4 regions of the Shewanella sp. Pdp11 genome follow, and region 2 is predicted to be linked to each of the others. Evidence: predicted binding sites of a transcription regulator. Region 2 holds the regulator's gene; each other region holds the start of a gene.

Region 1 (8,180 bases), 940 kb from region 2:
ATGGCGCTGATAACCTAATTCTGCAATTTGTCACTCGTACTTAACGTCAAATGCTAGAGATCAAACTGCACTTCATCTAATAACTTAACCGCCGCTTGGTGATATTCTGCCAGTTTGAAAATAGGCAATTGATCCGACTTAAACTCGCCCCATGAAGCTACTAAGGTTGAAGGTGCCACATCGGCTTTCACTGGGTATTCCATATTCACATCAGCATAAGCCTTTTGAGCCACATCGGCGGATAGAAATTCCATCAATTTGATCGCATTGGCTTTATTAGGCGCATGACGAGTTAACACCATGCCAGAAACGTTCACATGAGCACCGCGATCGGCTTGGTTCGGGAAGTTAATCGTGACGGCCTCGGCCCAGCTTTTTTGCTCAGGGTCTTGCATCATGTTGCCGTAGTAATAGCTGTTACCTATGGCGATATCACATAAGCCTTCTTTTACCGCTTTCACTTGGGCTCTGTCGTTACCCTGTGGCTTGCGCGCTAAGTTACTCTTCACACCGGTCAGCCACGTTTTAGCCTCAGCTTCACCATGGTGAGCAATCATAGACGCCACTAATGCTATGTTGTATGGATGCTTACCGCTGCGGGTACAGATTTTGCCTTTGTATTTAGGATCGGCGAGTTCTTCATAGGTGATTTGCTGCGGCCCTAAACGGTCTTTCGCCGTATAGAGATTTCGTACTCGCATGGTCAGGGCGTACCACTGGCCATCGGGGTCACGATACTGAGCAGGAATGTTGCTTTCGAGTTGGGTATTTTTAACTGGTGAAGTCAGATCTTTATCGACTAATTCAACTAGACGCGAGAAATCAGAGGTCAGCACCAAATCTGCTGGGGATAAACGGCCTTCACGGGCAAGACGCTCGGCAATACCATCTTTTGCAAAGACCAAATTAACACCTATGCCGGTTTCTTCGGTGAAACGCGTCAAGATAGGCTCCACCAAGAAGGCTTGACGATAAGAATAAACGGTTAATTTATCATCTGCATTCGCTGAATGCCCAACCGACATTAACCCAACAATAGCCGCGCAAGTTACCCATTTCATTACCAATTTCTCCCCAAAGTGATGATATGTTCAGCGAGTGTGAACATGGCCGCATTAATGATAATGCTTATCAGTAGCGCAAGAGTAATAGATGGATATGCAGAGAGCAATAGTCCATTTAACTTTTTGTTTTTAATGAATTTAAACTCAAAACTGGCGATTATCTCAAATCAAACTAAACTGAACCTTAATTTGCTTAAAATGCTTTCAGGAGGCGTCATGTTAACTGTTTTGCTACTAGGTATAGTCGCAGTAGCGTTATTTGGCCTATTTAAACTCAATACTGGTCACAAGCGGCATAGACACTATGCTAAAGCGGTAAATCAACACGCGGATAGAACTAAGCCGCATAATCATTTTCACAGTGTAAGCATAGTGAATGACGGCAGTTGCTGTGAGCAGGCTGAAACACTGTCTGGAAAACGTTTTTTATCGAAGGATGCACCGGAAATCCCGATGGAAGAATGCACTATGACCCAGTGCCAATGTCGCTATCAACACCATGAAGATAGGCGCCAAATAGGGAATGACCGTAGAGTCGAATATGGGGTTACACGGGAATTATTCGGCGCTTTTGGAGAACAAAACCGCCGTGATAGACCAAAGGGAAGACGCGCAACCGATGGCTGAGCATCTCCATCCAGTTATTGGGGACGGGTTTGGATAAACGCGGGGAGATTACGCATCTCACTAAACCAAAGTGCCGTCGCAGGGGCAACCTTGCGCCAATCTAACTCTGGATGTCTAAAGTCCACATAATCAAGCAAGCAAATCAAGGCTAATTGCGGTGCCTGAATCGTGGTTTGGGTGATGACGGTTTGCAGTTCAACCTGCATAAGACCACGCAGCAATGCTTGTTCAAAGCGAGCCGTCCAAAAAGCCGATCTCACCCCTTCATCTTCACGCATCTGCTCTTGGCGCAATTTTACCGCGCTATCGATTAAGCCTTTTATCAAAGAATATTGACACTCCAACACCCAGTTATGACTTGAGATGCCAAACATCTTACGATCGCCAAGCTCAGCATCTAGGTAGCGCATAATCACTTCACTATCGAATAGTGCCACGCCATCGTTGGTAATAAGACATGGGATCTGTCCTAGCGGGTTGGCATCGAGTAATTCGGCACTGTTTTCAAAGGGATTGACTAGCTGCTCTTCAATATTGTTAATTCCTAAATACTGGATTAAGGCTCTAACACAACGGGCGTAGGGTGAAGCTTGAGAACTTAACAACTTCATCAAAAATTTCCTTATATTTGCATTAAACGCTATGGCTATTTAGGAGCGAAAACGGCTTGCTCCCACCCATATAAAATGGGATCACCAATATTTCTCTACGGTAATTTGTCCGGGAGCACGACGTAAATTCTTCACTAATCCCTTATCGAGTAAGGCGCTTTGCGCGCCATTGATCATTCCGGGATTGCCACAAATCATAACTTGGGAATCAGCAGCACTTAAGGTTACTCCTGCCTTTTTTTCAATCTCACCCGAGACCAGGCCCTCGGGTATACGACACTGCAACGCATCGGCAAAGGGTTCACGGGTCACACTCAAGACTAATGTAAACTGTGCTGGGTATGTGCGCTCTAACTCACGCAGCTTATCAAGATACGCCAAATCCTGCGCCTCGCGCACTCCATACACAAGTACGACTTTTTCGAAACGCTCCCAAGGCTCATGGGTATCGAGCATAGACAAAAATGGTCCTACTGCAGTACCTGTAGCCAAAAACCATAAGTGCTTGCCTTGGAGTTCACCCTTAGGAATTTCCGCTAAGGTCATAAAACCAGTCGCGGTTGAGGTAATTTCAATTTCATCGCCTATGCCAAGGTTTTGCAATTGCGGCGATAACAGGCCGTCTTCTACCGCGACTGCGAGCACTTCGGCATAGGGTTTGTCGGGAGAATTGACTAAGGAGTATGCTCTGGCTACACGCTTATCATCTTGCATTTGACTTAACTTGATAAACTGGCCAGCAATAAATGGGGCTAACTCGGCGGCGATGCGCAATGAAAATAACTTATCGCTCCAATCAATACGTTCTATAACTTGTCCCCTAGTCCACATAGCTTACCCTCAAGCGAAACGTTAAATAGGCTTCCAGCATAGACTTTTTTCCGCATAACAAAAACCCCTTATGTAAGGGGCTTATGATGATAGAACCGAAAACAATAAAGCATTAAGTGGCACTCGATTTTGCCTCATCTGTCTTCTTGTTAAAACTATCTCTAAAGGCCTGTAGTCCCTCTTGCACTAAACCATAGGTTTTATCGACACCATCGGCAATATCCCCCTGCAACACTTTAAGGCCAGACAGAATGTCTTTCGCTTCTTTAAAACCGTTGTCAATGGCACCACCAATAATCCCCATAAAACTATCGAGCTGCTCATCTAAGCTCATACCTGAATGTTGCTGCTGATGAATCCCAAAGAATTTAGTCGCAAAACTCACGATACGATCGGCTGTGGCCTCTGGTGACATATCAACACCATTATCGTAAGCGGTTTGAGTCGCGTTTTCGCCCATAGTAGGCGCTAGCTCTTTGTCTATCGCATCGATAGCGGCACGATAGAGTAAAGTCATAGACTGATCGCCAGACTTGATATTCACTTCCTGCTGCGCAGATAGAATTGCTTGATTCATTAATAACTTACTTGTCTGATATGCCGTTTGTTTAAGTGTGACTTTCACATCCTTCGAATCACTCACTTCGGTACCCTTAGGCGCCGTATTTTCAGCATATTTTTTCTGCGGCAAAGGGGTACTTTGCACTTGAGGGGATTTATTGATTTCCATGATGACTATCCATTCAATTCGGGTCGACTTTATTATCGACCAAAATTTAACCAGCTTTAGTAATTTTTAGAATTGAAGTACCATCGTGACCACAAGGCCATGATAAGGCCCGTATATATTGAGTGGGTTTATTCTGTATAAATTGCATAAAGTGCCAATACACCCGCATGCAGATCATTATTATCGTCGAGCTTAGACAAAAGCTAATAGAAAAGGATGTTACACCATGGCAGTAGGCCGCAGTTTGAGTCATTTCCGCTTTCACGCGTTTACACAAATACTTAAACGCTGTACTGAGCACTATATGAGCATCAATATTAAGCGCCTTAGTCTGCTCACTGGTCTTGTGTTCTTCACTTGTCTTGGCCTAGCTCCAATTAACCCAGCCCATGCGGAAAATAGGCTAATCATTTTAGTCAGACATGCCGAAAAAGCCGACACACCAGCCAATGACCCGCAGTTATCGCCCAAGGGAGAAATGCGCGCAACATCACTGATCACCGCCTTGAGCCGCACGCCGTTGTCACAGCTCATTGCGACTCAATACCAGCGAACCCAGCAAACACTCGCGCCTATCGCCGAGGCTCGCCATTTGCCCGTGACGATAGTCGAGGCAGCCAAACCTATCGAAGAACATATTCAGCTGATTGTCGAACAAGTGCATGCGGTACGAGGTAATACGCTCATCGCTGGTCATTCAAACACAGTGCCATTGCTCATCAAAGCCCTTGGTGGACCTGAGGTCCAAGAAATCGGCGAAGAGGACTACAGCCAGCTGTTTTTGCTCTCTCTCAATGATGGCCAACCCGCGAGCTTGATCGCCACCCGTTACGGACAAGAATAAGGATAAATGACATGAGTGAACTCAATTGGTTTATGTGGGGACTCGATCTGTTTTCAGGACTATTTTTGATCGTCATAGGCCTCGCAGTACTTGCCGTTATTTACATGTATATCGCAGATAAAATGCAGACTAAACAAGCAGTAAGGCATAACTATCCCGTGATTGGTCGTTTTCGATATCTGTTCGAAAAACAAGGTGAGTTTTTCAGGCAATACTTTTTCGCCCAAGACAGGGAAGAATTGCCCTTCAACCGTGCTGAACGCAGCTGGGTTTACCGCGCCGCTAAAAATGTTGATAGAACCATAGCCTTTGGTTCGACTCGCCCCTTGGATACTGCCGGTACTATCATGTTTATGAATACCGCCTTCCCGACCCAAGATGAAGATATTACTCCTATTCACCCGCTGACGATTGGCACTCACTGTCGTCAACCTTATACCACTCAAGCCATTTGCCATATTTCAGCCATGAGTTTTGGCGCCCTATCACGCCCAGCTATCACCGCCCTTTCCCATGGTGCAGCGCAGGCGGGTTGCTGGCTTAATACGGGTGAAGGTGGCTTGAGTCCTTATCATCTCAAAGGCGGCTGCGATCTCGTCTTTCAAATTGGAACGGCCAAATACGGCGTTCGCAATGAACAAGGGCATTTAGATGATGAAAAACTGAAGGCGATAGCGATTCATCCCGAAGTCAAAATGTTCGAAATCAAAATGAGTCAAGGGGCAAAACCAGGCAAAGGTGGCATTTTACCCGGTATTAAAGTGAATGCTGAAATTGCCCATATTCGCGGCATTCCTGAGGGACACGACTCAATCAGCCCCAATGGCCATATCGAATTTAAGTCAGTGAACGACATTTTGGATATGGTCGAACGAGTACGTGAAGTTACAGGTAAACCTACTGGCATTAAAGCCGTACTCGGTGATGTACAATGGCTGGAAGATTTATGTGATGAAATTGAACGCCGCGGCGAAGACTCTGCCCCCGACTTTTTTACCTTAGACAGCGCCGATGGTGGCACGGGCGCAGCACCGCAACCGTTAATGGATTATGTTGGATTACCGCTGAAAGAAAGCTTACCTATTCTAGTCAATATCTTGATCCAACGCGGCTTGCGTAAACGCATCAAAGTCATTGCCTCAGGTAAACTTATCGTCCCATCTAGAGTCGCTTGGGCTTTGGCATTAGGTGCTGATTTTATCGCATCGGCCCGTGGCAACATGTTTGCCCTCGGCTGTATTCAAGCCTTGCAATGTAATAAAGATACCTGTCCAACGGGTATTACTACGCATAATCCAAAACTACAACAAGGGCTAAATCCTAGGGATAAATCGACGCGGGTCGCTAACTATAATCATAATTTACACCATGACTTAGGGCTAATCGCGCACTCTTGCGGTGTGACAGAGCCAAGACAACTTAAGCCTTCACATGTACGAATTGTGCTCGATAGCGGTTTATCTATCTCACTCGACAAATTCTATTCGCACATGGATAAATAGCCGCAAACCCTTGCGGTGATTAGCCAGTACAACTTTTGTCTATATGAGTTTTACATAAGGTATATTTGAATGCGTATCACAAAAGAGGTAAGATCCGTGAGGTGAGGCGTTATTCAAATACCTTACCCACAATTGAACTTAAGGAAACACTTTGAAATCTAGCTTCGTAAGCCAACTGCCCGCCAGTAAAACTGTAAGCACGAGCTGTAAGAGCTGTAATCGCCTGACTGAGATCGAAGGCGAGCTTGTGTGTTTTCGTGAAGGACAGATCATTCGACTCACCTTGATCGATGAGTCAGCGCCTAAATTGAATCTTTTATGCGAAGGTTGGAAAGCTGGCAAGCTGAATGGCGTAGCTTAATTCGGCACTATTGGCCTTAAACAATTGGTCTTAAACAAGATATAAAACGTTAGAGCAAAATGACTCTTCCTTGAGCATCGAGAATAGTTGCTCACCACTACCCTCTCATATTCTCATCAAACGCTGACTTTCTAACGCATTTTCTAGTGCATTGTCTATGATGTTTAGCGCATGCTCATCATGTAGTCACTTGTCGGCACATGCATATCGCGGATCACGCCCGCAAGTACCATCTCTGGATTGACCTTAGCCAAAGTAAGACACCGAGTCGTCACCAGTAGACCCGCATTCAATTCAGCATGAATACGTTGCAGCGAATCATAATCAACACCACGTTTTTTCAATGTCGCCATGATGGCAAACCAATCAGTGGCGACTTTTTCTTCTTTGCCTTCAATGTTCACTCTCAGTGCAATATTTTCCATGCCAGATCTCTTCCGATTGATGTGTTGGCATTTGAGTATAGAGAGCCGAAGCTGAATAAAGACTGAACTGTATTGCGCTATTCACTGCTCAGATGAGTATGTTGCTGCTCATTTTGTATCCGCCATAATTTGGCATATAGACCATTTGCCACTAGCAAAGTCTGGTGATTACCCTGCTCAACAATTTCACCTTGGCTCAATACAACGATTTGGTCAGCATCGACAATCGTAGATAATCGATGTGCCACCACAAGGCTAGTATGCCCTTTAGCGACTTCCCGCAGTGCCGACAAAATCGCTTGCTCGGAGCGGCTATCGAGTGAGGATGTTGCCTCATCAAACACTAGCACGGGCGAGCCCTTTAAAATGGCTCTGGCTATCGCAACCCGCTGTTTTTCTCCGCCAGAGAGCTTTAAGCCGCGTTCACCCACCTTTGTATCCCACCCAAGGGCAAGCGATGCAATAAATTGCTCTAAATGCGCTAATTTAATCGCGTTGCGCACCTCTTCATCCGTCGCGCTTGGGCGGCCATAACGTATGTTCTCAACTAATGAATCGTTAAACAGCACAGTATCCTGCGGCACGATAGCGATGGCCCGTCGCAGCGCATCTTGCGTCAGATGACGGATATCTTGTCCATCGATTTTAATCGCGCCTTGGTCCACATCGTAAAATCGAAATAGCAGTTTAATCAGGGTCGATTTACCTGCGCCACTATCACCTACAACAGCCACCTTTTTACCGGCTTCAACCTTAAAGCTCACGTCCCGCAGAATTTGCCGCTCATCGTAGCTAAAATTAACATTTTCAAATATCAATTCACCCTTAGTGGGTTGAAAATCGAGTGCTTGGGGTAAGTCGACTATCATAGGATGTTTATCAAGTAGGCTAAACATACGCTCAATATTGGCTAAGGCGCCGCGTATTTCGCGATACACAAAACCTAAGAAGTTAAGGGGTAAAAAGAGCTGCATCATAAACGCATTAATCAACACAAAATCGCCTAAGGTCATATCGCCATAGGTAACTCTGTATGCCGCCAGCGCCATCATAGCTGTCATCGCTAGGGCGATAATCACAGCTTGTCCGCCATTGAGCGCAAACAAAGATAAGCGGTTTTTACGTTTAGCGACTTCCCACTGTTCGAGCGCTTGATCGTAGCGCTGCGATTCATACTTCTCATTA
Region 2 (8,180 bases):
GGCAACAACGGGGGCTGGCGCTGCAACTTTCGCAGGCTCAGGAGTCACAGCGGCTTTAGGTGCAGCTGTCACAGCTGGCGTGACTGGCGACGCTTTTACGTCAGCTTTCGCAGGTGCTCCGCCTTTACCATGGAGTTCATCAAGTAATCTTTCAAACTCATCATCAGTAATTTCATCGGCATCGACTATAGGTTGAGGCGCAGGTGCGGCAATAACCTTTGGTTTAGCCGGCACTTCTGCCTCAGCTTTAAACTTGCCTGAACCATGAAGTTCATCAAGCAATGCTTCAAACTCGTCATCAGTGATATCATCGCCCGATGCAGGAGACGCTTTAACCTGTGCCGCAGGCTTAGCGACGACAGGTTCAGAGACCACGGCGGTAGCCGCCGCAGGACCTTTTCCTGAGCCATGAAGCGCATCTAACAAAGCTTCAAATTCAGCGTCGTTGATATCATCAATACTTGAAGATGAGCTATGACTTATCTCTATAGGGATGTCTTGTGGGACGGGTGTTTCAACAATGGTTTCAACGACAGGCTCAGGTTCGACAATTTCGACCACCTCTGCAGACGCAACTTCAGATGGCAATGGCGCACCTGAACTCAGCATTTTAAGTCTAGCCAACAAACCCGAATCGGCAGGATCTTGCTGCTCGCCCTGCTGCGTTTGAGCAAACATGGTATTAATTGCATCAACAGCCTGCAAAATAATATCCATCAGCTCTGCATTGACGCTACGTTTGCCTGTCCGTAATAGATCGAAGGTATTTTCAGCCTCATGACACACATCGACCATGGGAGTTAAGCTAAGAAAGCCTGCGCCACCTTTAACGGTGTGGAACCCTCTAAAAATGGCGTTTAGCAAGTTAGTGTCATCAGGATTATTTTCAAGCGCAACGAGTTGCTCTTGCAGAAGCTCTAAAATTTCACCGGCTTCGATTAAAAAGTCCTGGAGTATCTCTTCATCTACATCAAAGGCCATCAAATTGACTCCCAGTTAGAAACCCAGACTCGATAGAAGATCATCCACTTCGTCTTGACCCGTTACTACATCTTGACGAAGCTCGGCATTCATTATCGGCCCTTCCGCTTCAATATTATTTTTCTGAGCAATCTGACTTTCAATCATAGGCTGCTCACCAAATACCGTCAGCATAGAAACCAGATTACTTTCTACTTCCATAACCAGATCAATAACACGACGTATCATTTGTCCTGTTAAGTCTTGAAAATCTTGCGCCATCAATATTTGATTTAACAATTCACGCAGTCGAGTCGAGTCATTTGAACTACGGGACATAAGATCTTGGACATCGTGGCAAAGAACCTTAAACTCGCTGAGTTCTATTTCTCGGCGCATTAATTTGTCCCAAGATGGCATGACTTTTTGAATATTTACCGTTACGGCATTGGCCAAAGGTAAACATTCTTCTACCGCATCCATGGTTTTATTTGCCGCTTGTTCAGTCATGTCAATAACGTAATTTAAACGTTGTTTGGCATCGGGAATTTCTGTATTGGCTAATTCAGCTAGACGATTATCAACTTGAAAATCCATTAAAGCGCTATGAAGTTGCCGAGTTAATTTCCCTACCTCTTCAAATAATTCTCGTTGCAGTGGAGCAGCAAGCTCCCGAAATAAATCATCTGCCTGACGTTGCTCACCGACACTTAATAATTCAACCAAGTGCTGAGCTTGTTCGAGCGTGATGAGCCCTGATGTTTGTGACTTCATAGCTCATCCTTGCTCAAGCGAGTCGTTCGAATATTTTATCTAGCTTCTCTTTCAGCGTTGCAGCGGTAAAAGGCTTAACCACATATCCATTCACTCCCGCTTGAGCGGCAGCGATAATCTGTTCACGTTTTGCTTCAGCTGTCACCATTAATACGGGTAAATGCTTTAGCGAATCATCTGCGCGAATTGCTTTTAACAGATCGATGCCTTGCATACCGGGCATATTCCAATCTGTAACAACAAAATCAAAATCCCCCTTTTGCAACATCGGCAGGGCTGTTGAGCCATCGTCTGCTTCTTGGGTATTGTTAAACCCCAAGTCTCGCAACAAGTTCTTGATGATACGCCTCATTGTCGAAAAATCGTCAACAATGAGAATCTTCATATTCTTGTCCAAGGTTTCCTCCGGTGAGCTGACATTCTGTGCTCGATTAATAATTATACTTATGTCCAGTGCTTGAGTTTAGCTTTCAATCGCAACATTGCCTGACTTAATATCTGGCTAACACGCGATTCACTGACCTCAAGAATGGCGCCAATCTCTTTTAAATTCAATGCTTCATCGTAGTACAGGGATAACACTAATGCATCTCTTTCAGGCAATAATTTAATTGCCTCAACCAGCGCAGAATGAAATTGGTTCTCAGCTAATGCTTCAAATGAGTCATCATCGGACCGATCACTCACTGTAAGTATATCCTGAGATACGCCTAAGTCTTCTATCCCTATGATTTTTCCGACAGAAACATCGTTAAGAATATGATGGTACTCATCGAGCGTCATATCAAGTTTTTCTGCAATTTCTGTGTCGCGTGCATCACGGCCCAGTTCTTGCTCTAACTCATCAATAGCATGTGCAACCTTGCGGTTATTACGATGAACGGAACGAGGCACCCAATCACCACGGCGAATTTCATCTAACATCGCCCCTCGTATACGTATGCCGGCGAAGGTTTCAAATTTCGCCCCCTTGCCACCATCAAACTTGGATGATGCTTCTAATAACCCCATCATCCCAGCTTGGAGTAAATCATCTAGCTGCACTGAGGCAGGTAGTCTGGCGAGTAAATGATGCGCAATTCTTTTCACCAACGGAGCATACTGTTCAACGATCGACGATTTATTGTCTAAACAAGTATACGCAGCGGCTTTATTCACTCGTTTTTTCCTCTTGAAAATCTGGTCGTTGCACTAAACGCTCAACGAAAAACTCCAAATGCCCACCAGGTTGCTGCGGTACAGGCCAGCTCAGAATTTTATTTGCCAATCCTTGATACGCAATCGCCGCTGGTGATTTAGGATAAGCTTCAACTACCAGTTTTTGCTTACGAACTGATTTACGTAAGTTTTCGTCAAATGGAATAGTTGCAACTAATTCAAGGGCGACATCTAAAAATCTGTCGGTCACTTTACTGAGTTTAGCAAATAATTCCATACCTTCGCGTAAACTACGCACCATATTGGCAACTATTTTAAAACGGAACACGCCATGCTCACGGCTGAGGATTTTTATCAGGGCGTAGGCATCAGTTATCGATGTGGGTTCATCACAAACAACGACCAGCACATCCTGCGATGCACGTGAGAAACTGAGCACCATATCTGAAATCCCAGCAGCAGTATCTACGACTAGAATATCAAACTGAGTCCGCATCTCACTGAAAGCGCGAATTAACCCTGCATGCTGCGCTGGGCTTAATTCCACCATACCTTGCGTCCCTGAAGTGGCTGGCACTATGCCAATTCCCTTAGGGCCGCGAACGATAATATCGTCAAGCTCTGCATCACCAGAGAGAACATGGGAGAGGTTACGCTCGGCACGAATACCCAGCATGACATCGACGTTTGCTAAGCCAAGGTCAGCATCAAGTACCAAGACACGCTTGCCTTTTTCGGCTAATGCCACAGCTGTATTAATGGAAACGCTGGTTTTGCCAACGCCACCTTTACCACCTGTGACCGCGATTACTTTCACTTTTTCGTTATAGGGTTGATTCATCATACGTAAACCACTTGCTTGATCCAGGGTCATAAATCTACTCAAATGCACAGGCCATATTATCTGACCACGCTGTGTCTTGTAATGATTGTTGTTCTGTACTATCTAACGCTGCGAGTGCCTGTTGGGCTAAATCTAAGGTATCCGCAACTTTCATATCTTCAGGAACTCTTTGTCCATCAGTAACATAACTTAATGGTAATCCGTTTTGGATCAACACACTTAATGCCCCTGCTAACGACACAGATTCATCGAGTTTTGTAAGAACGACACCAGATAGGGGAATGCGTTTAAAATGATTGACTGCATCTTGCAATACACGGCGCTGTCCTGTCGCAGACAGTACCAGATAACTGCGGATAGGTATCCTGCTATTTGCAGTTAAATTATCAAGTTGCTGGTAAAGACGCATATCTCGCTGTCCCATGCCAGCCGTATCTATCAATACTAGCTTGCGATTTCTAAACTGATAAAGAATTTGCTCTAATTCATTCAGATCATGAGCTTGCTTTACAGGGCAGCCCATTATTTTGCCATAGGTTGCTAATTGCTCATAGGCTCCGATGCGATAATGGTCTGTCGTTATCAAAGCAACATGCTCTGCACCATGATGAGCGGCAAAACGGGCCGCAAGTTTAGCTAATGACGTGGTTTTGCCGACACCGGTTGGGCCAACTAAGGCCACCACACCGCCCTGCTTAACAATGTCGTCACCTTGATTATCAAGCAAGTTAGCTAGACTTTGAGGTAAAGCTCTGACTAATTCTGCAGGCGTATAATGTTGGCTCAGCGCCGCTAATTTATTGGCAACCGCAGGGGAAAATTCTGCCTCAAGTAACTTGGCTTCGAGCATAGCTCCGACAGGGTCGATACGTTTTTTATGTTCTGTCATCAAAGAGGACACTTGATGTGTTAACAAATTACGCAATGAAGCTAGCTCATCACGCATTGCCTCAATATCGGCATTTTGTTTCTGTGATGTTTGTGGCTTCTTATCAAAAGCAGCAGGCGCTTCGCGACGCTCTACTTTGGCAGCAGCCGGCGCTTGTAAGCCCTTAGCCCATGCAGGTAAATCTGCATCAACTTGCTGATGCGACATCTGTTGATTCAAACGACTTTGCTGCTTCTCTAACAAGGCTTGTAATGAGTCAGCAGGTGCCGCAGGCTTTGCACGGGTTTCAACTCGTATAGGCTGCTTAGCCCCTAGGGATACGAGGTCGTCACTCACGTCCATAAAGGTTGGCGCTGGCGCAGTAGCTGCGGTTTTTGCTTTAGGCTCATCATAGTCAACGGCGGCGACAATTTCGATGCCACCATTCACTTTCTTATTTGACATAATGACGGCATCTGAGCCGAGTGTTTCTTTCACTTGGGCCAGTGCGGCGCGCATGTCTTTGGCAAAAAATCGTTTAATCTTCACTTATGCGTCCTCTACTGGCCGACTGCAGATACGATACGTATTTGCTTCTCATCAGGTATTTCTTGATACGAAATGACTCTGAGATTAGGAATAGTATGTTTAACAAAGCGTGACAGCGTCGCGCGTAACATACCTGACGTCAACAATATGGCGGGTTGTCCGACCATTTCTTGCTTCTGAGCCGCATCGGCAAGGGACTGCTGCATGCGTTCTGCAAGACCGGGTTCAATATTTGGACCATCACCACCGGTTGCTTGCATTGATTGATGCAACATCTGTTCCAACTCTGGTGCCAATGTAATGACGGGGATTTCTAACTCTGGACCAGAGATCTCTTGGACTATCATACGTTTCAATGCGATACGTACTGCAGCGGTCAAAACTTCAGTGTCATTACTCTTAGTGCCGTATTCTAACAAAGTTTGCACTATTGTACGCAAGTCTCTGACTGAAACCCCTTCATTTAACAGGTTCTGCATCACTTTTACGACATGTCCGAGTGGCATGACATCAGGAATAAAGCCATCCACCAGTTTAGGCGAGTGTTTCGCAAGCATATCCATCAGTTGTTGCACTTCTTCGTAACCTAACAACTTAGCTGCATTATTGGTCAGCAATTGGCTAATATGGGTTGCTACAACCGTAGCGGCATCAACAACCGTATACCCTAATGTTTGGGCATGCTCACGTAATTCAGGGGCAATCCATACCGCTTCAAGACCAAAAGCTGGGTCACGCGTTTCAATACCATCGAGCTTGCCATAGACTTGGCCAGGGTTAATCGCCAATTCGCAGTCGTGTCGAATATCCGCCTCACCAACAACTACGCCCATTAATGAAATGCGATAGGCATTAGGCGACAAATCTAAGTTATCGCGAATATGCACTGCTGGCACTAAGAAGCCCAGTTCTTGGGATAACTTTTTACGTACGCCTTTGATACGGCTTAATAACTCGCCACCTTGACCTTTATCGACCAGCGGAATTAGACGATATCCCACCTCAAGCCCAATAGTATCAACATGATGCACATCATCCCAGCCCAACTCTTTAGGCTCTTTATCTTGCCTCTCTACAGGACCAGACTTAACAAGTTCTAGGGCTTTAATGCGTTTTGATTCATTACGTTTATAGACAAAATAGGCGGCTCCTGCCGTCATAAAAGCAAAACTTAAGAACGCCATATGCGGCATGCCAGGAACGATTCCCATGATAAATAGGACTCCAGCAGCGATACCCAATGACTTATGACTGTCAAACATCTGACTCATCATCATTTGGCCCATATCACCGGATTCATTTTGACGGGTCACCATCAATGCTGCTGCGATTGACAATAACAACCCAGGGATCTGCGCCACCAGACCATCACCGATAGTCAGCAAGGTATAAATTTCAACCGCTTCTGAGAAACTTAAGCCATGTTGAACAATACCTATGATGAAACCACCTAAGATGTTGATCACTAAAATCATGATACCCGCAATAGCATCACCTTTTACGAACTTTGAAGCACCGTCCATCGCACCATAGAAATCCGCTTCACGTGTCACTTCTGCTCGACGTAATCTTGCTTGTTCTTGATTCAAAGTACCAGCATTTAGGTCGGCATCAATTGCCATTTGCTTGCCAGGCATAGCATCTAAGGTAAAGCGGGCGCTCACTTCAGCGATACGACCAGCACCTTTAGTCACTACCGCAAAGTTGATAATAATCAAAATGATAAAGACAACCAAGCCAACGGCATAGTTACCGCCAATCACCACTGAACCGAAGGCTTCAATCACCTTACCTGCCGCATCGCCACCATTATGGCCCTCGAGTAAAACCACACGAGTTGAAGCGACGTTCAGAGCAAGGCGAAGTAGAGTCGCCACTAACAAGACGCTCGGGAAAGCGGCAAAATCCAACGGTCTATCGGTATAAATAGCGACTAATAATACGATGAGCGCTAAAGCTATGTTGAATGAAAAAAGTATGTCTAGTAAGAATGGAGGGATAGGTAAAACTATCATGGCCAATGCTGCGAGTACGAGTATAGGAGTGCCTATACCTTTAAACGTACTCAAGCGCATTTGTTTTACCTGACCTAAGGTCGCTCTAACATCCATTCATAATTACCTAAACTTTGACGTATGGCAGCATAAAAGCAAAAAGTAGGCCAATAGCTTATTGGCGCACAATAATATCACGACTTAAAAGAATTTTTCGCTTAGACCTTAATATTTTAACTCATCAGGAATGGGTTGATTAAGAGGGATAGGAATAGGCTTTCGACCTCGACCTTTTTGGTATTGGCGCAACTGGAACACATAGGCCAAAATCTGCGCCACAGCAGTAAACAGTCCTTCAGGGATTTGTTGATCCAACTTAGTTGTATGGTATATAGCTCTTGCTAATGGCGGAGCAGAGACGATTGTCACATTATGAGCGCGGGCAATCTCACGAATTTTAAATGCGACATCATCAACACCTTTGGCAACAACAAAAGGCGCGACTGAACGCTGCACGTCATATTTAATCGCTACCGCAAAATGCTCAGGGTTAACGACGATGACATCGGCATTGGGTACTTCAGCCATCATTCGACGCTGAGCCAACTCGCGTTGCATCTGCCGTACCCGTCCTTTAACTTCAGGCTTCCCTTCAGTATCTTTATACTCATCCTTTACTTCTTGTTTGGTCATCTTGAGTTGCTTATTGTGATTCCAAAGTTGAAATGGAACATCGATGACGACAATCAACAAAATAGAGGAACATAACAAAATAAACATCCACACGAGCAAATCTAATGCGTGGTAAACATTGCCAGGAAGATGATCACTAGACAACAACAGAATTTCATTGAAATAAAAGCTCAGTAATAAATATGCAGAAAATGCCACCACAGAAAACTTGGCAATCCCCTTCGTCAGCTCAACTAGCGCCTGCACACCGAACATACGCTTCAAACCTGCTGCAGGGCTCATTTTACTGGCCTTAGGCATCATAGCTTGGGTCGAGAAATTCATTCCACCTAAAGCCACG
Region 3 (8,180 bases), 1.0 Mb from region 2:
TGCATATTCATCTGGATTCTGGGCAAGTCGTTGCGCGCACGCCCGAGCAACTTATGCGCTCACGCTACTGCGCATTTGTGTTGAAAAATTTTGATTATATTTTAAAGACACATCACCCCGAGTATCTAAACGGTCTCACCCTAGCGAGTCTCAATACTGGCCCTCACCCACACTGGTTAGGACTAGAAGTACTCAGCAGCAGTGAAACACCCGCCCACAGCATTCAAGCGAGTCAAGCCGAAGATGAACCAAGACATGGCACAGTGACATTTAAGGCTTGGTACACACTCGAAGGTAAAATTGATGCTATCTATGAACGTTCGGAATTCATCTATCAAACGGGCCGCTGGTATTACAGCCAAGGCCTGCAAATGACGGCAAAGTTACCCGGCAGAAATGATCCTTGCGTTTGCCATAGCGGTAAAAAATTCAAACAATGCTGCTTAAAATCCCTCTGATTTAACAAGAGCTGATTTAACAAGTACACCAGTCTAGTGGGTCAAGACCGAAGGGCTTTTGGCAGACAAAATAAATTGTGCAAACTCAGGCTCACGTAATGCGGGGCTATAGAGATAGCCCTGCGCCTGATGGCAAAAACTTTTCGCTAAAAAGGCTTCTTGCTCAAGGGTTTCAACCCCTTCTGCCGTCAAAGAGATATTCAAAGCACTCGCCATGGCGATAATGGCTGACACAATTTCGCGGCTTTCGCGGCTCACAGTCAGATCTGAAATAAACGACCGATCAATCTTAAGTTTACTGATCGGGAACTGCTTCAAATAACGCATTGAGCTATAACCCGTGCCAAAATCGTCAATCGCAAGCCCTACGCCTAATTCCGCTAATTCTTGGCATAACAAGGTCGCGTGGCGAATGTCGCCCATCAACTCAGTTTCAGTGATCTCTAAAATTAACGTCTTAGGTTTCAATCGATAACGAGTTAATAGCTGCCACACCTGCTCGAATAAATTGCCACTGAAAAACTGACGGGCCGACACATTCACGTGCATCGTCATGTCCGCATTATGGTGTTGCCATAGGTTCAACTGGCGACATGCAGCCTCTAACACCCAGCTACCAATGGAATTAATCATCCCCGACTGCTCAGCAATGTCGATAAAAGATGCGGGAAATAACACGCCTCTTTTAGGATGATGCCAACGGATTAAAGCTTCAGCGCCAATATAGGTATTCTGCTCTAAATCCCTCAGTGGCTGATAATAAAGCTCAAACTGACGGCCACGAATGGCACTGTGTAAATCGCGCTCTATCTGTGCATCTTCTTTAAATGCGCTCAACAAAGTACTGTTAAACACTTGGATTGCAGTGCCTTTTTTCTTTTTAGCATACTGAACAGCAATATCGGCACAGGTTAACGGCGCAAACAAACTCGCCACCGAGGCGATATCAACCACAGCTAAGGCAGGCTTAGGCTCGACTTGCTCGCGATCGATTAAGATAGGCATAGCCAGATGCTGATACAGACGCGTACTAAAATAGTCGAGATCGTATACCGCGTTATCATCGGTCAACAATACGGCAAATTCATCGCTGCCGACGCGGGCAATTTCGGTGGCTTTATTGATTTCGGAGAAATGTTTCAAACGGCGGGCAATTTCAATCAACAAGCTATCGCCATTCTCATGACCATAGGTATCGTTAAACCGCTTAAATCCTACTAAATCAACTAATAACAACAAACCTTTATTGGTACGTTCAAGCACTCGATTAAAGTGGGTGCGGTTATGTAGCCCCGTTAATCCACAGCGCCAAGCGAGGCGTTCAAGCTCTGACTTGTAGTTGTGCTCATCGGTATTTTCTTCACACGAGACCAAGGCATAATGATTGCCGCGATCAGTAATGAATTGACTCAAGACGTATGTCAGCCAATAGCGGCTGCCATCGGCACGACTAAACTGCACTTCGCCTTTGGCAATCTCGCCCCTAAATATCTGCGCTAGGGTTTGCTCGGCTAATTGGGCATGCTGCTTAAAAAAAGCCAATTCACGGATATTTGCGCCGATTATCTGCTCACGGGGCATGCCAGTGATTTCACTGTGTGCCTGATTCACATACTCGACTTTTTCAGTATGCAAATTAATGAGCATACTGATCTGTCGCGATTGCTCCGTCGCGCAGCGAAATAGGCTCAAACTTTCTTCTTTGTCGTAGCTGTGTTTTGTCGCTAAGGTCAGGGCTAATTGATCGGCCATCTGGCACGATAGGTGGATTTCGCTGTCGTGCCAATGGGGAGTGAATTGCGCCCGCTCGATGCAGAGCACACCTTCGAGACGACCATTAATGCGAATGGCGATGTCGAGAGTTGAATTGATGTGCCGCGGGATAAAGTAGCACTCTGCCAATTCACTTAAACGGGGATCGGTCAGGGCATTGCCGGCATCGATATGGCGCAGGGTTTTAAGCTCGTGCACATAACGGGGACAAGCTTGTAATAGTTTAGGCCTATGAATGTCTTGCAACATCATAGAACCAAATTGTGCAACGAGTGTTTGGGTTTGTTGATCAGCTGAAAACGTCCACACTGACACCAAAGAAACCGCTAAATTCTGGCACAACAACTCTGTGGCTAACTCTGCTGTCTTGGTGAAATCGCCCTGCTGTTTTGCAGTTGACTGAACCAAAGACTCCAATAAATGCTGATGCTGACGTCGCTTCACGCTGATTCCCTACAAAACTTCGTGTTGGGCTAAAGGTCTTTGCTACGCGCAAACGTACCTTGAAATGTGCAATTAAGCTGATTGAATTATTCTTATTTGGAGGCAGATTACACTATCTATTGTAAGTGCAGCAACATGTGGCACAATTTATTACAATTCAGTTAACAACTGCAGCATTTTTAGACAGTTAAAACGATTAAGCTCGAATTCTATCCGCTAAAATCTATCCGCTAAAAGTGCTGCACAAAAACTTATAAACCGTTTTCCAATTGGAAAATCATTTTCTCGGCGCTCACACCAAAGGTCAGCAGTAAATCGATACCCGCAGCCGTGGTCACAAACTCAGTTTGTACTTCAGCAAATCGAGCTTGGGCAAGGCTCGCCATACTTTCTGCATCTGTTTGCGCGCTATCGCCAACAAAATTTAACGCCAATAAGGTATCATGTTCATCAATGACGGCGCCGATATCGACAAAACTGCCACAATCGGTGCAAGTATCATTCACCGCCGGATTCTGTGCTTCTATTATGCCTTTCATCTGTATTCCTTATTTATAAAGCGACTGATTAACGGCATCACTAAACTATGCCGCTAATTTATTTGCGCGGTAAGTGGGTAACTCGATAGGTTAATCAGAATTATAGGTAATTAAGCCTCAAGATAACTGGCTTTAGCTCACGCTTATTTACTGAAATGGCGCAGATTGACGCTATTGGTATTGAAGAGGACTTGCTTGAAATGGATAACTAGGCAGAAGCAAGCAGAGGCACGAGATTACGTTGGATTGCCAATTGATCGGCAAAATGCATGATTTCAACCTTAGGCGCGCTGAGTTGGCCCCGCTGCCTGAGCTGGGTGACATGATCACAGTTACTCAGGGCCTCGGCCATTGCAACGCTCTCACCGCCTCGGATCACTAAGGCTTCCGGTCGCAGTGCCTGCTGTAATTGAAATGCCCGCGGACCTTGCGCCATAAAAATACTGCTGTTATCGACTACAGGTTCGGCTGAGGATAAATCCGCCATTAAGCTTTGCTGTGGTGGTAATTCGAACTGACGCTGTAATTTTTGCGCCATATCGAGATCTTTTTGCCATTGAAATTGCGCCATGTCCCGTGCGTCAACCGACAGTAACGACAGCAACAGGGCGAATTCGCCCCGTCTGTCGTTTTCTATCGCCGCATTTAAGCGGGTGCCAATTTGGGCTTCGTTGACTAAAGGAACATCAATTTGCATAAAAAAACATCGTCAAAACAATTCGTTGTTAGTTAATCGACCATTTGATGCATAACTTTAGGAAAATTTTTAAATTGGGTATTTACATGCAAAAGGTTTCTGACTACTATGGCGGCCGCAATTGAGGAGGGGTTCCCGAGTGGCCAAAGGGATCAGACTGTAAATCTGACGGCTCAGCCTTCGAAGGTTCGAATCCTTCTCCCTCCACCATTTGCACTGTAAGTTTGTGAGTGTTGTTCGAAAATGATGTAGAGTTTTACAATAGCGTTAAAGGTATTCGTGGAGGGGTTCCCGAGTGGCCAAAGGGATCAGACTGTAAATCTGACGGCTCAGCCTTCGAAGGTTCGAATCCTTCTCCCTCCACCATCTTTATCTCTAACGCAGATTATCATTTTCAAGTATCAAACATGGCCAATGTTTGGTTCAGTTTTAAAAGTAAAGAAAGTTTGTGGAGGGGTTCCCGAGTGGCCAAAGGGATCAGACTGTAAATCTGACGGCTCAGCCTTCGAAGGTTCGAATCCTTCTCCCTCCACCATTTCTTTCATTATCTCTATCGCTCTTGTTCAACTTCCGTTTTTTTATTCCCGTTTTATCTGTAATAACTTCATCTATTGCTTTTGTTCTGATTACATTCTTTGTATTAAATTGCACTTCTGTTTAAAGCCATCTTTGTTTGAAGACATCTTTTATTTCACAATATTTGTCTTTAACAGCAATCACGCCTCGCGCGACTTCAAGCTAACGATCCCAAGCTAGTAATGAACCAATAAAACCGCTTTACCCGTCCCTGTGATATGCTCTAAAAATGCTCCCTTTCGAAGTAACTACTATGATATCGAACACGATTCAACCGCCAGTGGACTCACACAGCGCTCACAGACTATGCCCAACGTGGGAAGCCCATGCGATAGGCAAGATTGAAGCGGATTTTCAGCGTAGCGCCGATACCCATTTGATTAAGCTTGAATTACCTATGCTCGATGGCATAGATATTTATCTTAAAGATGAAAGTACCCACCCGACAGGCAGTTTAAAGCATCGCCTCGCCCGCTCACTCTTTCTCTATGCCCTGTGTAACGGCTGGATTAAGCAAGGTACGCCCATTATCGAATCCTCATCGGGTAGCACGGCGATTTCTGAAGCCTATTTTGCCCGCTTACTCGGTTTACCTTTTATTGCCGTGATGCCCAAAAGCACGGCTAAAAAGAAGATTGAGCAGATCACTTTCTATGGCGGCCAATGTCATTTTGTCGACCATTCCAGTGAAATTTACGCCGAATCGGCACGCCTCGCCGCAGAACTTGGCGGCCATTATATGGATCAATTCACCTACGCCGAGCGCGCAACCGACTGGCGCGGTAACAATAATATCGCCAATTCGATTTTCAATCAGATGGAGCGCGAGCCACACACTATCCCGCGTTGGATAGTGATGAGTCCAGGCACAGGCGGCACCTCGGCGACCATAGGCCGTTACATCCGATATCAAAGGTTGGCGACCCAGCTTTGCGTAGTCGACCCACAAAACTCGGTGTTTTTTGATTTTTATCAGAGCGGCGATGCCAGCTTAACCTGTTGTAATGGCAGTAAGATTGAAGGCATAGGTCGACCGAGAGTCGAGCCATCGTTTATCCCTGGTGTTGTCGATACTATGCTGCAAATCCCCGACGCCGCATCGGTGGCGACAATTCATTGGTTAGAACAATTGATTGGCCGTAAAACCGGCGCATCCACAGGAACCAACCTGTACGGCGCATTACAACTTGCCGTACAAATGCAAGCGCGTGGAGAACAAGGTTCAATCGTCACCCTAATTTGTGATTCGGGCGAACGTTACCTCGATACCTATTACAATGCAGACTGGATTGCGGCTAACATCGGCGATATTTCGCCCTATCAGCGCCAACTTGCAGCATTTAATCATTTCGGCCAGTTAAGTGAGCTTGATTAACCGACTCGATTGAATCACTTACCTTCAGTCGACGGCTTTAAAGTCCACAGCTAAACGTCAGCCATAAAAAACGCCCCACAATTGTGAGGCGTTTTTTTATCGTTTATAGATTAACTGAAGGGCATTAATCAATATTCAAATACTTATGGGTTTGGATCGATAAACGCCAATTACGGGCAATACACACCTTCATCGCCAGTTCAGTCGCTCTAGGCTTTTGGCTAATCGGCTGCAGGCAAATCGTTTTCGCTGAAATATCGATGTCTTGCAGCAACTCATCCAATTCAGCAATATGATTTTCAGTGGCGATAGGATGCTTGATCTCATTAGCACGGTTCAGCGCCTGCGCTAATACCTGATAGCCCCCTTTCATGTTCACCTTGGGCGATACCGTCACCCAAGTGTCATCGGCACAGTTGATGTCGAAGGTGCCACTGGTTTCGATTTGGGTCGCAAAGCCTTGGCTGTGCAAGATTTCAGTTAATTCGCGTAAATCGTACATACAAGGCTCGCCGCCAGTAATCACGATATGGCGCGCAGTAAAACCTTTAGCATCAAAAGCAGCAATAAGACTTTGCGCGCTATGGTTTGCCCAGCGACCAATAGTGCCATCGACGGTAATCACTTGTTCAGGCGAGACCTTATTGGCTTCCAGCACATCCCATGTCTGTTTCGTGTCGCACCAAGCACATCCCACGGGACAACCTTGCAGGCGGACAAATATGGCGGGCACTCCGGTAAAGACGCCTTCACCTTGAATGGTTTCAAATACTTCGTTGACTGGGTAGTTCATGCTGGCGTTCCACTTTTCTGGGGCGGCATTTATAGTGGATTTTAGCTTGAGCTGCAAGTTTTTGCGCCGACAACGCCGATTTGATGTCGTTCGTCAGAGTTTGCAAGCCCTATGGCCTGAGTTACACTAACGGCCTATTTGAGAGTGTTCTACGGTGAAGTGAAATCTTTTATGTCAACGAGCTTAGTGTCAAAACCCTTAGCGTCAAAAGCAGTGGTAGTATTCAGTGGCGGACAAGATTCGACAACCTGTCTTATCCAAGCCCTAACCCAGTACGATGAAGTACACGGGATCACCTTTGACTACGGTCAACGTCACCGCGAAGAAATTGAAGTCGCCAAATCCTTAGCTAAACGCTTGAAAATCACCAGCCATAAAGTCATGGATGTCACCTTACTCAATGAGTTAGCGATATCGGCGCTTACCCGTGATGCGATTCCCGTTTCACACGAGTTAATGGAAAATGGCCTGCCGAATACTTTTGTCCCAGGGCGTAATATTCTGTTTTTAACGCTTGCGGGCATTTATGCCTATCAATTAGGCGCGCAGGCGATTATCACCGGCGTATGTGAAACCGATTTTTCGGGTTACCCAGATTGCCGTAACGATTTTGTTAAAGCGATGGAATCTGCCTTAGTTCAAGGTATGGATAAACAACTGAAGATCATCACGCCCTTAATGTGGCTCAATAAGGCACAAACCTGGGCGCTGGCGGATAAATACCAGCAACTCGAACTGGTTCGTCACCATACACTCACTTGCTATAACGGCGTGATTGGCGATGGTTGTGGCGATTGCCCAGCTTGTCATCTGCGTAAACGGGGGTTGGACGATTATCTACAGGATAAAACCGCTGTCATGGCTTCACTCGACGCTAACGAGCCTAAGGCATGACACGCAGTCCCTATTGGGTTGCGCTGATAGTGAGTTTGATATGTGCGGGTTTGTATGTCGCAGGCTTAGCCAGTCCCGCTGTCGACAACCTGCTCGCCTATCGCCGCAGTGCCATTGCTGATGACGAATGGTGGCGCTTAATCAGCGGTAATTTATTACACACCAATCAGTGGCACCTGTTGATGAACCTTGCAGGGCTGTGGGTTGTACTGTTTTTGCATCATTTCCACTACCATCTCAAAGGCTTAAGCGCACTGTTCCTGGTGTTATGTTTACTCGAAGGTGTAGGCTTATATTTAGGCTATCCGCAATTACTCGGTTATGTCGGCTTAAGCGGTATGTTGCATGGCTTATTCGCCTACGGCGCGGTGCAGGATATCGTCCGCAAGCTGCGCTCGGGCTATCTGCTACTCGTTGGCGTGTTCATCAAGATTGGCCACGAGCAGCTTTACGGCGCCAGCAATGATGTCACCGCCATGATAGGTGCGCGCGTGGCAACCGAGGCGCATTTGGTCGGTTTAATCTGTGGGCTGATTTGCGCTTTAGTGGTGTTCATCACGTTGAAGTTTCGCCCAGTAAAAGTTGCCGCTTAATTCACCTGCACAGATCAAAAAAGCCGTCACAGCATAAT
Region 4 (8,180 bases), 110 kb from region 2:
TCATCACTCAACATTAAGCTAACCAATAAAATCGCTAGATAAATCAATGGCACGTGCAAGGTTAGCCGCTTCAGTGGTACCTGACGACTTTCTTGGGACAAAACTATGATCGCCGTCGGTTATCCAAGCTAATCCTATACCAGCTTTCAAGGGCCAACTTGGGATCTGCGCTTTGCCACCAAACTTATCCCGCTCGCCCTGTACGACTAATACTGGGACTTGGCATTCATTCAAAGGTTCCAATCTAGGCTCACCGCCTTTAAGTGGCACAAAGGGATAACCTAAACAAATCACTCTATCGATGCGCGAAGCTAGCGCAGGATCGCAGGCTAATAACGCCGCCATACGCCCGCCCATAGATTTGCCCATCAGTACGACGCGCTCGACCTTAGGTTGTGAATGAGCGATATCGAGCATCTGAGTAAAACACGCGAGCAATTTAGGCGCGCGGTCCGGTGGACGCCGTTTGCCATCGACGGCATTGGCCTGCATATAGGGAAAATTAAAGCGCATCACTTGGCAGCCTTTAGCCACCAGCCCCACCGACATGGCCTGCATAAACTCAGAGTCCATGTTAGCGCCCGCGCCGTGGGCCAATAAAACCACAGTGCTCGCAGGCTCACCCTCTAACACAAAACTTGGCTTATCCGGGCAACAACTCACTACGCGACTCCTCAGCAAACATATCTAACATCCATTCACGAAACGCGACGACCTTACCAAGTTCAGCGTGATTCTGCTGGCAAACCAAGTAGTAAGCATCTTTACTGACCAAGACTTCTTGGAATGGGCACACAAGACGCCCCGCTTTTATATCGGGACGCGCCAGTACGCTGTAACCTAAAGCCACGCCTTGACCATGGGCCGCCGCCTGCAATACCAAGGACGAATGACTGAAGATGGGGCCTTGGTTCACATTAATATCGTTAATCCCACATTGTCTAAACCACGCCTGCCAATCGTGACGATTCATATCATGTAATAGCGTGTGATATTTTAAATCGCTCGGTTTTGACAGTGGCTTAGGGCCATTGAGTAACATGGGCGAACACACAGGAATGAGCACTTCGTTTCTGAGCTTATCGGCACGCAAGCCAGGCCAATTGCCTAAACCATAATAAATCGCCACATCCACATCATCGGTTAGTGAGCTGGCTTCGGTATCGACAGCTTTAATACGCACGTCGATATCGGGGTTTTTCTCACTGAACTTTGCCAAACGCGGCACTAACCATTGAATCGCAAAACTGGGCGACATACTGACCGTCAGCGAGCCAATCGCACTGCGGGCGAGTAATCGGTCGGTAGCATCGGCGAGTTGAATAAAGATGTCTTTGATGTCGAGAAAGTAGCTCTGCCCTTCTTCAGTTAAAAGCAAAGAACGGTTTTTTCGGCGAAATAATTTTAATCCGAGGAAATCTTCTAATGCCTTTATTTGATGGCTCACCGCAGCTTGCGTAACAAACAATTCTTCTGCTGCCCGCGTAAAGCTCAAATGCCGCGCGGCAGCCTCAAATGCTTTAACCGCATTAAGCGGTGGTAATCGTCTCGACATAGTGATCTCAGTCTCGTTTTTTAATTAGTTTTTCTAATCCGTATTGTTACATTTAATCGTTTGTAAAGGCCAGTGATTTTGGTTAAATTTTGCGCCATTGAAACAGCGGTATCCACGAAACACTTATATCTATGAAACACCCTAGTTGGACAATCTCAAAGTTGGTGATGGGAATGTCTGACAGCGTTAATTTGTCAGCCCGGAGGCGACTATGTTTAATTTAAAATCAGCGTTTGCGTTAGCGATAATTTCAGCACTCAGCTTAAATGCCAGTGCTAATGTACTCGTTGACGAAATCGTCATCGATACTAGCGACTTACAAGCCAGTATCACTGCAGATTTAACCGCTGCAATGAATAAAATGCACCAAGAAGTGCTGCAAGAAGCCACGCTATTGATTGCCACAGATGATGTCGCATCAAATCAGCAGGTCGTTAAGCCTAATAGCTTATAAGACAACACTAATTCAGGTTTTCAACCCAAGACCTAACAAAAAGCCGCATTAATATGCGGCTTTTTTGTATCCTAGACCTATGGCACTTCCCACTGACAAGACGTGTCAGTGGGCAAGTTTGCCTGGATTTATGGGCGATACACTTTGACGTTCGTGTAGCCTTGCTCGATTAAATACAATGCCTGCAATTTACTCATCACCCCACGCTCACAATACAGCAAATAAGTCTTTTGCTTATCGAGATCGGCAAATTGAGTCGCTAACTTGAAGAATGGGATACGTTTGATCTCAATACCTTCAATGTGCAGCGGTTTGCTTTCCTCTTCTTCTGGGGCGCGAATATCAATGACCACTTGGTTGCTATCGATACTGGCAACCGTTTCAGTTTCAGTAATCCGAGTATCCATTTGTTCTGCGATCTCCCTGATATCAATAGTGACAGACTGGGCGATGATTTGATCAATCAAATCTTCAGAGAACTTCTTCTCTTCCGCTTCAACTTTCGCTAATACCGCTTTAACCGTTGGCTTTTGCGAAATCACGCCGCAATATTCAGGCATAGACTTGGCAAAATCTTCGGTGCCGATTTTACGACTCTCGTTGATAATGTCTTGTTTATCCATGGCGATCAGCGGACGTAAAATCAGCAGCTCAGTACAGCGGTCAATCACGTTTAAATTGGTCAGCGTTTGGCTAGATACTTGACCTAAACTTTCACCGGTTACCAAGGCTTGAATGCCCATACGTTCTGCAATGCGCGCCGCAGTGCGCATCATCATACGCTTGAGCACTACGCCCATTTGGCCATTATCAATACGCTCTAAAATCTCAGCAACCACAGGCTCAAAAGGCACAGAGATAAACTTCACCTTGTGGGATTCGCCGTAGGTTTTCCACAAATGGTAGGCCACTTGTTTAACGCCAATTTCGTGCTGCGCGCCGCCCAGATTAAAGAAGCAATAATGGGTACGCGCGCCCTTTTTGATAAACTGATAGCTTGACACACCTGAGTCAAAACCACCTGAAATCAAAGACAACACATCTTCCTGCGTCGCCATCGGGAAGCCACCTAAGCCTTCAATACGCTTAGTGACCATGTAAAGATTATCGCGGTCAATTTCAAGGTTAACGGTAATATCGGGATTCTTTAAACGTACGCCTAAAGCATCGGTAAACTGATTTAAGCCGCCGCCGACGTAACGCTCCACTTCGATAGAATTAAAATCGTGATCGCCTGAGCGCTTAACTCGCACGCAGAAGGTTTTACCCGCGAGTTGGTCACGGTAAACAGGCAAGACTTGCTGATAAATATCATCTACAGATTCAAAGCTGTACTCGTCCACTTGTACTACGTGGGCAATACCAGGAATACACGCCAAACGCTCACCGAAGGCTTGGGCCAATTCTGGCTTATCCTTTGGTACCATCACCATAATGCGGTCCCACTGACGTTGAACTTTAGCGTCTTCGTCGACTTTTTTGAGCACATTACGTATGTTGGTTTCGAGCATTTTGGTGAAGCGCATGCGTACAGGCTTGCTCTTCATCATGATTTCTGGGTACAGCTTTACAATAAACTTCATGGGATTTCCGCGGGCAATTTTAAAACAGCAAAATTGGTTAAAAGAATAATCGGGGGATTATATACCCAAGCGACCTAAAAAGGGAAAAGTCTGCATTAGTCCAATAAAAAAAGCCGCAACAGAATTGCGGCTTTAGATACAGCGCGTATTGAGCTTACCTAAGGCGAATTGCCAACCTGAATTTCATCAGATTCCTTGGCTTTACCTTGCTCAATGGCAATTTCCACCCTGCGGTTACGGGCACGATTCTCCGGTGAATCATTTGGCACTATCGGATTGTTAGACGCCATGCCAACCACTTTCATCCTTTTAGAATCAAAGCCTTTAACTTGTACTAACTCGTGGGCCACAGCCACAGCACGTTTACTGGATAAATCCCAGTTAGAGCTATAAAGCTCATCGCTGATTTGCATATCATCCGTGTAACCCGATACCGTAATAATCCCTGGCACATCTTTTAGCAGTTCGCCAACAGAGCGCACCACAGGTTTAAATCGAGGCTGAAGGAAGCCAGAACCAGAGGCAAATGAGCCCTTCTCACGGATACGGATAATAATCTGCTGACCTAAGGACTCAATTTCTATCGCACCATCGGTGATTTCTTTATTGAGTTCCTGCGCCATCTTCTTCACTTCTTGATTGATCTTATCCTGTGCAGCTGCCGCTTCGGCCTTAACCGCATCAGCCACTTCCTGCGCCGTTGCAGTGGCTTCGCCGCCACGCTGGGAACCACTTTGCTGCTGCACGCCGCCCGCACTGTCGTCTTCACCTGCTTGGTAATCCAATACAGGTTCCGTCATTTCATTGGTTTGCTGGTTGATTATTTCAATCGGGGTGGGATCGGGACGTCCTGGTCTAAATTCTAAGGCAATCACTGACGTCCCCTTCGGGATATCTTTGACTTCCACCTTATTTTGCACACCAAAGGCATACTTCATTGAGCCCGCGATCTGCTTAAACTTCATTACGTCCATTTCGGAAAATGACAATAACAACACGAAGAAACACATCAACAACGACATCAAGTCAGCAAAGGTCGCCAACCACATCGGTGCTCCGGCCGGTGGACAGTTGCACTTAGCCTTAGCCATGGGCTACTCTCCGTCCGTTGTATCTATTTTGCGATTTTTCTCAGCCAGATAATTTTTCAAGAAGCCTTCAATCACCCGTGGGTTTTGTCCGTCTTGAATCGCCAATACCGCATCCATAATCAAGTTACGGTTCAGCATTTCTTCGCCCATCCTAAGCGTTAACTTATCCGCGATAGGAAGACAAACCATGTTAGCGGCCATAGCGCCATATAAAGTCGTTAACAAGGCTACCGCCATCGAGGGGCCAATGGATTTAGGATCTGACATGTTTGACAGCATGGCCACAAGACCCACCAACGTACCTATCATGCCCATTGCCGGACCTACGTCACCAAAAGCTCTAAAAATGCCGATCCCAGTACGATGGCGCTCTTCAGTCAGCGCAATATCCTTTTCTAAGGCAGCGCGCACCACTTCACCATCGTGACCATCAACAAGCATGTCGACGGCTTTTTGCATGAAACTGTTGGTAATTTGCGCTTCTTCTAAAGCTAAAAAACCGCCTTTACGGGCGGCATCAGCCATAGTCACGGACTGTTCAATCAAATCTTCTGGCTTATCAATCTTAAAAATAAACGCTTTGGCGGCGATTTTTACCGCGCTAAAAAACTGTTTAAGATTGAACTTCATCATCACCACGAAGAAGGACCCACCGAAAACAATAAGAATCGAAGGTACATCAACGAAAATCATTAAACCGCCGCTGGTGGCCATTGCCCCTAAGATGAAACCAAAGGCACCCACAATTCCAATTACTGTTGCTAAATCCACAACGGCTCCTCACTTTTCGTAATAAACGACATAATACTCACCCTAGGTAAGCAATAAGACTCAGCAGTTCCACTGAGTAAGATAATCCCAACGACACACATGCGAGCCTTGTCTATCAAGTTAAAAATTACCATACAAATGATGATACTATTGTCAGTTATCGGACACACACTAAGCAAGTTTAGCGACAATTTATATTTTCTGAAAAAATTTCAGTAACAAAGCGTGCTATTGAGCAAATATCTTTAGTCTGAATTTGACCCTTAAGCCGCCCTGATATACCTTGTGTCCGCTAAATCAAAGGAAGCATAAACGTGGCGAAGAAACCCGAAAATCTCAGTTTTGAAGAATCCCTTGGCGAACTTGAGCGCATTGTTGCCGATCTAGAACAAGGCGATATTTCGCTCGATGACGCGTTAAAACAATTTGAACGTGGCATCAATCTGGTTCGAAATAGCCAAGCAAAACTCGAACAAGCCCAACAAAAAGTGGCCATTTTACTGAAACAAGATGAAAATGCGCCCCTATCCCCCTATGCCGTTGAGGGCGAATAAGCGTGTTAGTCAGTGCCATTCAAGAATATCAACAACGGGTTGATAATCAATTAAAACAGCGTTTTAGTACGCTTGAAGATACCGCTCCCCAATTAAAAGCCGCCATGACTTACGGCGCATTATTGGGTGGCAAACGCATTCGACCTTTCCTCGTATACAGTGTCGGACGCATGTTTGGGGTCGAGCTCGAAAAATTAGATGCCTGCGCCGCAGCCATTGAATGTATCCATGCTTATTCATTGATCCACGATGATTTACCCGCCATGGATGATGATGAGCTGCGCCGTGGTCAGCCCACTGTGCATATCGCCTTTGATGAAGCGACCGCCATTTTAGCGGGGGATGCACTGCAGACCTTAGCCTTTGAAATTGTCACCGAAGCGGTTGCTGGGATCAGCAGCGAGCAACATATCGCTATGGTCAGAGTATTAGCAAAAGCCTCAGGTTATCGTGGCATGTGTGGCGGCCAAGCGATAGACTTAGCCTCAACCGATAAACATATTGATCTTAAAGCATTAACTCAGCTACATAATATGAAAACTGGCGCCCTTATCAGTTGCGCCGTTGAGTTAGCATTAATCGCCGCAAACGCGCCAAAAGATCAGTATGCTGCTATGATGGATTTTGCCCGTGCGGTCGGACTCGCCTTCCAAGTACAAGACGATATCCTTGACATAGTAGCCACCACCGAAGAACTCGGTAAGCCGCAAGGCTCTGATACTGAATCGAATAAGAGTACGTTTCCACAACTACTTGGACTACAAGGTGCACAAGACACCGCCAAACAACTGATCCAAGAGGCACTATCAGCGCTGGCTAAATTGCCATACAATAGCCAGTTAATTGCAGACTTCGCCCGCTATATCATTGAGCGAAGAATATAATAAGAGTCGAAGTATCTCGCTATGAGTTTGGACATTTCTCAGTTTCCCGTGTTGGCGCAGGCCAACACCCCCAATGAACTCCGCCAGCTTCCTCAGGCACTTTTACCACAAGTAGCCGACGAACTGCGCGAGTTCCTTCTAAAGTCTGTTGGCATGTCCAGCGGACATTTTGCCTCTGGGCTCGGCACAGTGGAACTCACTGTTGCGTTGCACTATGTCTACAACACCCCTTTTGATCGGCTGATTTGGGATGTGGGCCATCAGGCTTATCCCCATAAAATTCTCACGGGTCGTCGCGACAAGATGCACACCATTCGCCAAAAAGATGGCTTGCATCCTTTCCCATGGCGTGAAGAAAGTGAATACGACACTTTCAGCGTTGGGCATTCAGGCACGTCTATCAGCGCCGCACTGGCGATGGCGATTGCCGCAGAAAAAGAACAAGCGGGTCGTAAAGTCGTTGCCGTGATCGGTGATGGCGCCATGACTGGTGGTATGGTGTTTGAAGCCATGAACCACGCAGGCGACTTACACAATGACATGCTCGTGGTACTGAACGACAACGAAATGTCGATCTCTGAAAATGTCGGCGCCCTCAATAACCATTTAGCCCAACTGATGTCAGGCCGTTTCTACACTACGCTGCGCGAAGGCGGCAAGAAAGTATTGAAAGGCATGCCCGTCATCAAAGAAATGGCCAAACGCACTGAGGAACACCTCAAGGGCATGGTCGTTCCTGGCACGCTATTTGAGGAGTTAGGTTTCAACTATATCGGTCCTATCGACGGCCACGATGTTGATGCTCTGGTCGAGACCATGCGTAATATGCGCAATCTGAAAGGTCCACAGGTGCTGCACATCATGACGAAGAAAGGTCGTGGTTATGAACCTGCTGAAAAAGATCCTATCGGTTGGCATGCCGTACCTAAGTTTGACCCGTCGCTGTTTAAAAAGCCGGCCACCAAACCCGGTTTACCGACCTTTTCCCAAGTCTTCGGCAAATGGTTGTGCGACATCGCTGAGCAAGATGAGAAAGTATTAGCCATAACTCCTGCGATGCGCGAAGGCTCGGGTATGGTTGAGTTTTCCCAGCGTTTCCCGAAACAATATTTCGATGCGGCGATTGCCGAGCAGCATGCAGTGACTTTAGCCGCAGGTTTTGCCTGTGAAGGTTTTAAGCCTGTGGTGGCGATTTACTCGACCTTCCTGCAACGCGCCTACGATCAACTTATTCATGATGTGGCGCTACAGCAATTACCGGTATTGTTCGCTATCGATCGCGGCGGTA

Evidence for each region. Region 2 encodes FliA, which starts transcription of late flagellar genes. Its sites were predicted from a motif close to CTAAAGNTNNNNNNNNNNNNGCCGATA; they were not measured.
Region 1: a site for FliA is predicted at 3,897-3,923, ahead of AYJ58_RS21300 (DUF5610 domain-containing protein). Genes of this name have one in related genera too.
Region 3: a site for FliA is predicted at 3,946-3,972, ahead of AYJ58_RS12835 (VC2046/SO_2500 family protein). Genes of this name have one in related genera too.
Region 4: a site for FliA is predicted at 5,613-5,639, ahead of pomA (flagellar motor protein PomA). Genes of this name have one in related genera too.

The regions. Positions count from the first base shown of each region.
Region 1 is NZ_CP015194.1:4,841,142-4,849,321, forward strand. It holds gene AYJ58_RS21280 (Fe(3+) ABC transporter substrate-binding protein) at 54-1,061, opposite strand; gene AYJ58_RS21285 (hypothetical protein) at 1,281-1,691, shown strand; gene AYJ58_RS21290 (glutathione S-transferase N-terminal domain-containing protein) at 1,706-2,302, opposite strand; gene AYJ58_RS21295 (ferredoxin--NADP reductase) at 2,384-3,133, opposite strand; gene AYJ58_RS21300 (DUF5610 domain-containing protein) at 3,246-3,863, opposite strand; gene AYJ58_RS21305 (histidine phosphatase family protein) at 4,090-4,707, shown strand; gene AYJ58_RS21310 (FMN-binding glutamate synthase family protein) at 4,719-6,209, shown strand; gene AYJ58_RS21315 (hypothetical protein) at 6,361-6,570, shown strand; gene AYJ58_RS21320 (hypothetical protein) at 6,735-6,995, opposite strand; gene AYJ58_RS21325 (ABCB family ABC transporter ATP-binding protein/permease) at 7,073-8,180, opposite strand, start outside.
Region 2 is NZ_CP015194.1:3,900,021-3,908,200, forward strand. It holds gene AYJ58_RS17250 (chemotaxis protein CheA) at 1-981, opposite strand, end outside; gene AYJ58_RS17255 (protein phosphatase CheZ) at 997-1,734, opposite strand; gene cheY (chemotaxis response regulator CheY) at 1,748-2,131, opposite strand; gene AYJ58_RS17265 (RNA polymerase sigma factor FliA) at 2,179-2,892, opposite strand; gene AYJ58_RS17270 (MinD/ParA family protein) at 2,885-3,766, opposite strand; gene flhF (flagellar biosynthesis protein FlhF) at 3,771-5,153, opposite strand; gene flhA (flagellar biosynthesis protein FlhA) at 5,165-7,264, opposite strand; gene flhB (flagellar biosynthesis protein FlhB) at 7,373-8,180, opposite strand, start outside.
Region 3 is NZ_CP015194.1:2,900,307-2,908,486, reverse strand. It holds gene AYJ58_RS12850 (YchJ family protein) at 1-458, shown strand, start outside; gene AYJ58_RS12845 (putative bifunctional diguanylate cyclase/phosphodiesterase) at 492-2,675, opposite strand; gene AYJ58_RS12840 (DUF406 family protein) at 2,927-3,214, opposite strand; gene AYJ58_RS12835 (VC2046/SO_2500 family protein) at 3,423-3,911, opposite strand; tRNA gene AYJ58_RS12830 (tRNA-Tyr) at 4,037-4,121, shown strand; tRNA gene AYJ58_RS12825 (tRNA-Tyr) at 4,193-4,277, shown strand; tRNA gene AYJ58_RS12820 (tRNA-Tyr) at 4,362-4,446, shown strand; gene AYJ58_RS12815 (PLP-dependent cysteine synthase family protein) at 4,717-5,862, shown strand; gene queE (7-carboxy-7-deazaguanine synthase QueE) at 5,987-6,655, opposite strand; gene queC (7-cyano-7-deazaguanine synthase QueC) at 6,827-7,549, shown strand; gene rrtA (rhombosortase) at 7,546-8,142, shown strand.
Region 4 is NZ_CP015194.1:4,006,177-4,014,356, forward strand. It holds gene AYJ58_RS17710 (alpha/beta family hydrolase) at 19-663, opposite strand; gene AYJ58_RS17715 (transcriptional regulator GcvA) at 644-1,555, opposite strand; gene AYJ58_RS17720 (hypothetical protein) at 1,767-2,009, shown strand; gene thiI (tRNA uracil 4-sulfurtransferase ThiI) at 2,138-3,592, opposite strand; gene AYJ58_RS17730 (flagellar motor protein MotB) at 3,751-4,683, opposite strand; gene pomA (flagellar motor protein PomA) at 4,687-5,454, opposite strand; gene xseB (exodeoxyribonuclease VII small subunit) at 5,769-6,008, shown strand; gene ispA ((2E,6E)-farnesyl diphosphate synthase) at 6,011-6,892, shown strand; gene dxs (1-deoxy-D-xylulose-5-phosphate synthase) at 6,914-8,180, shown strand, end outside.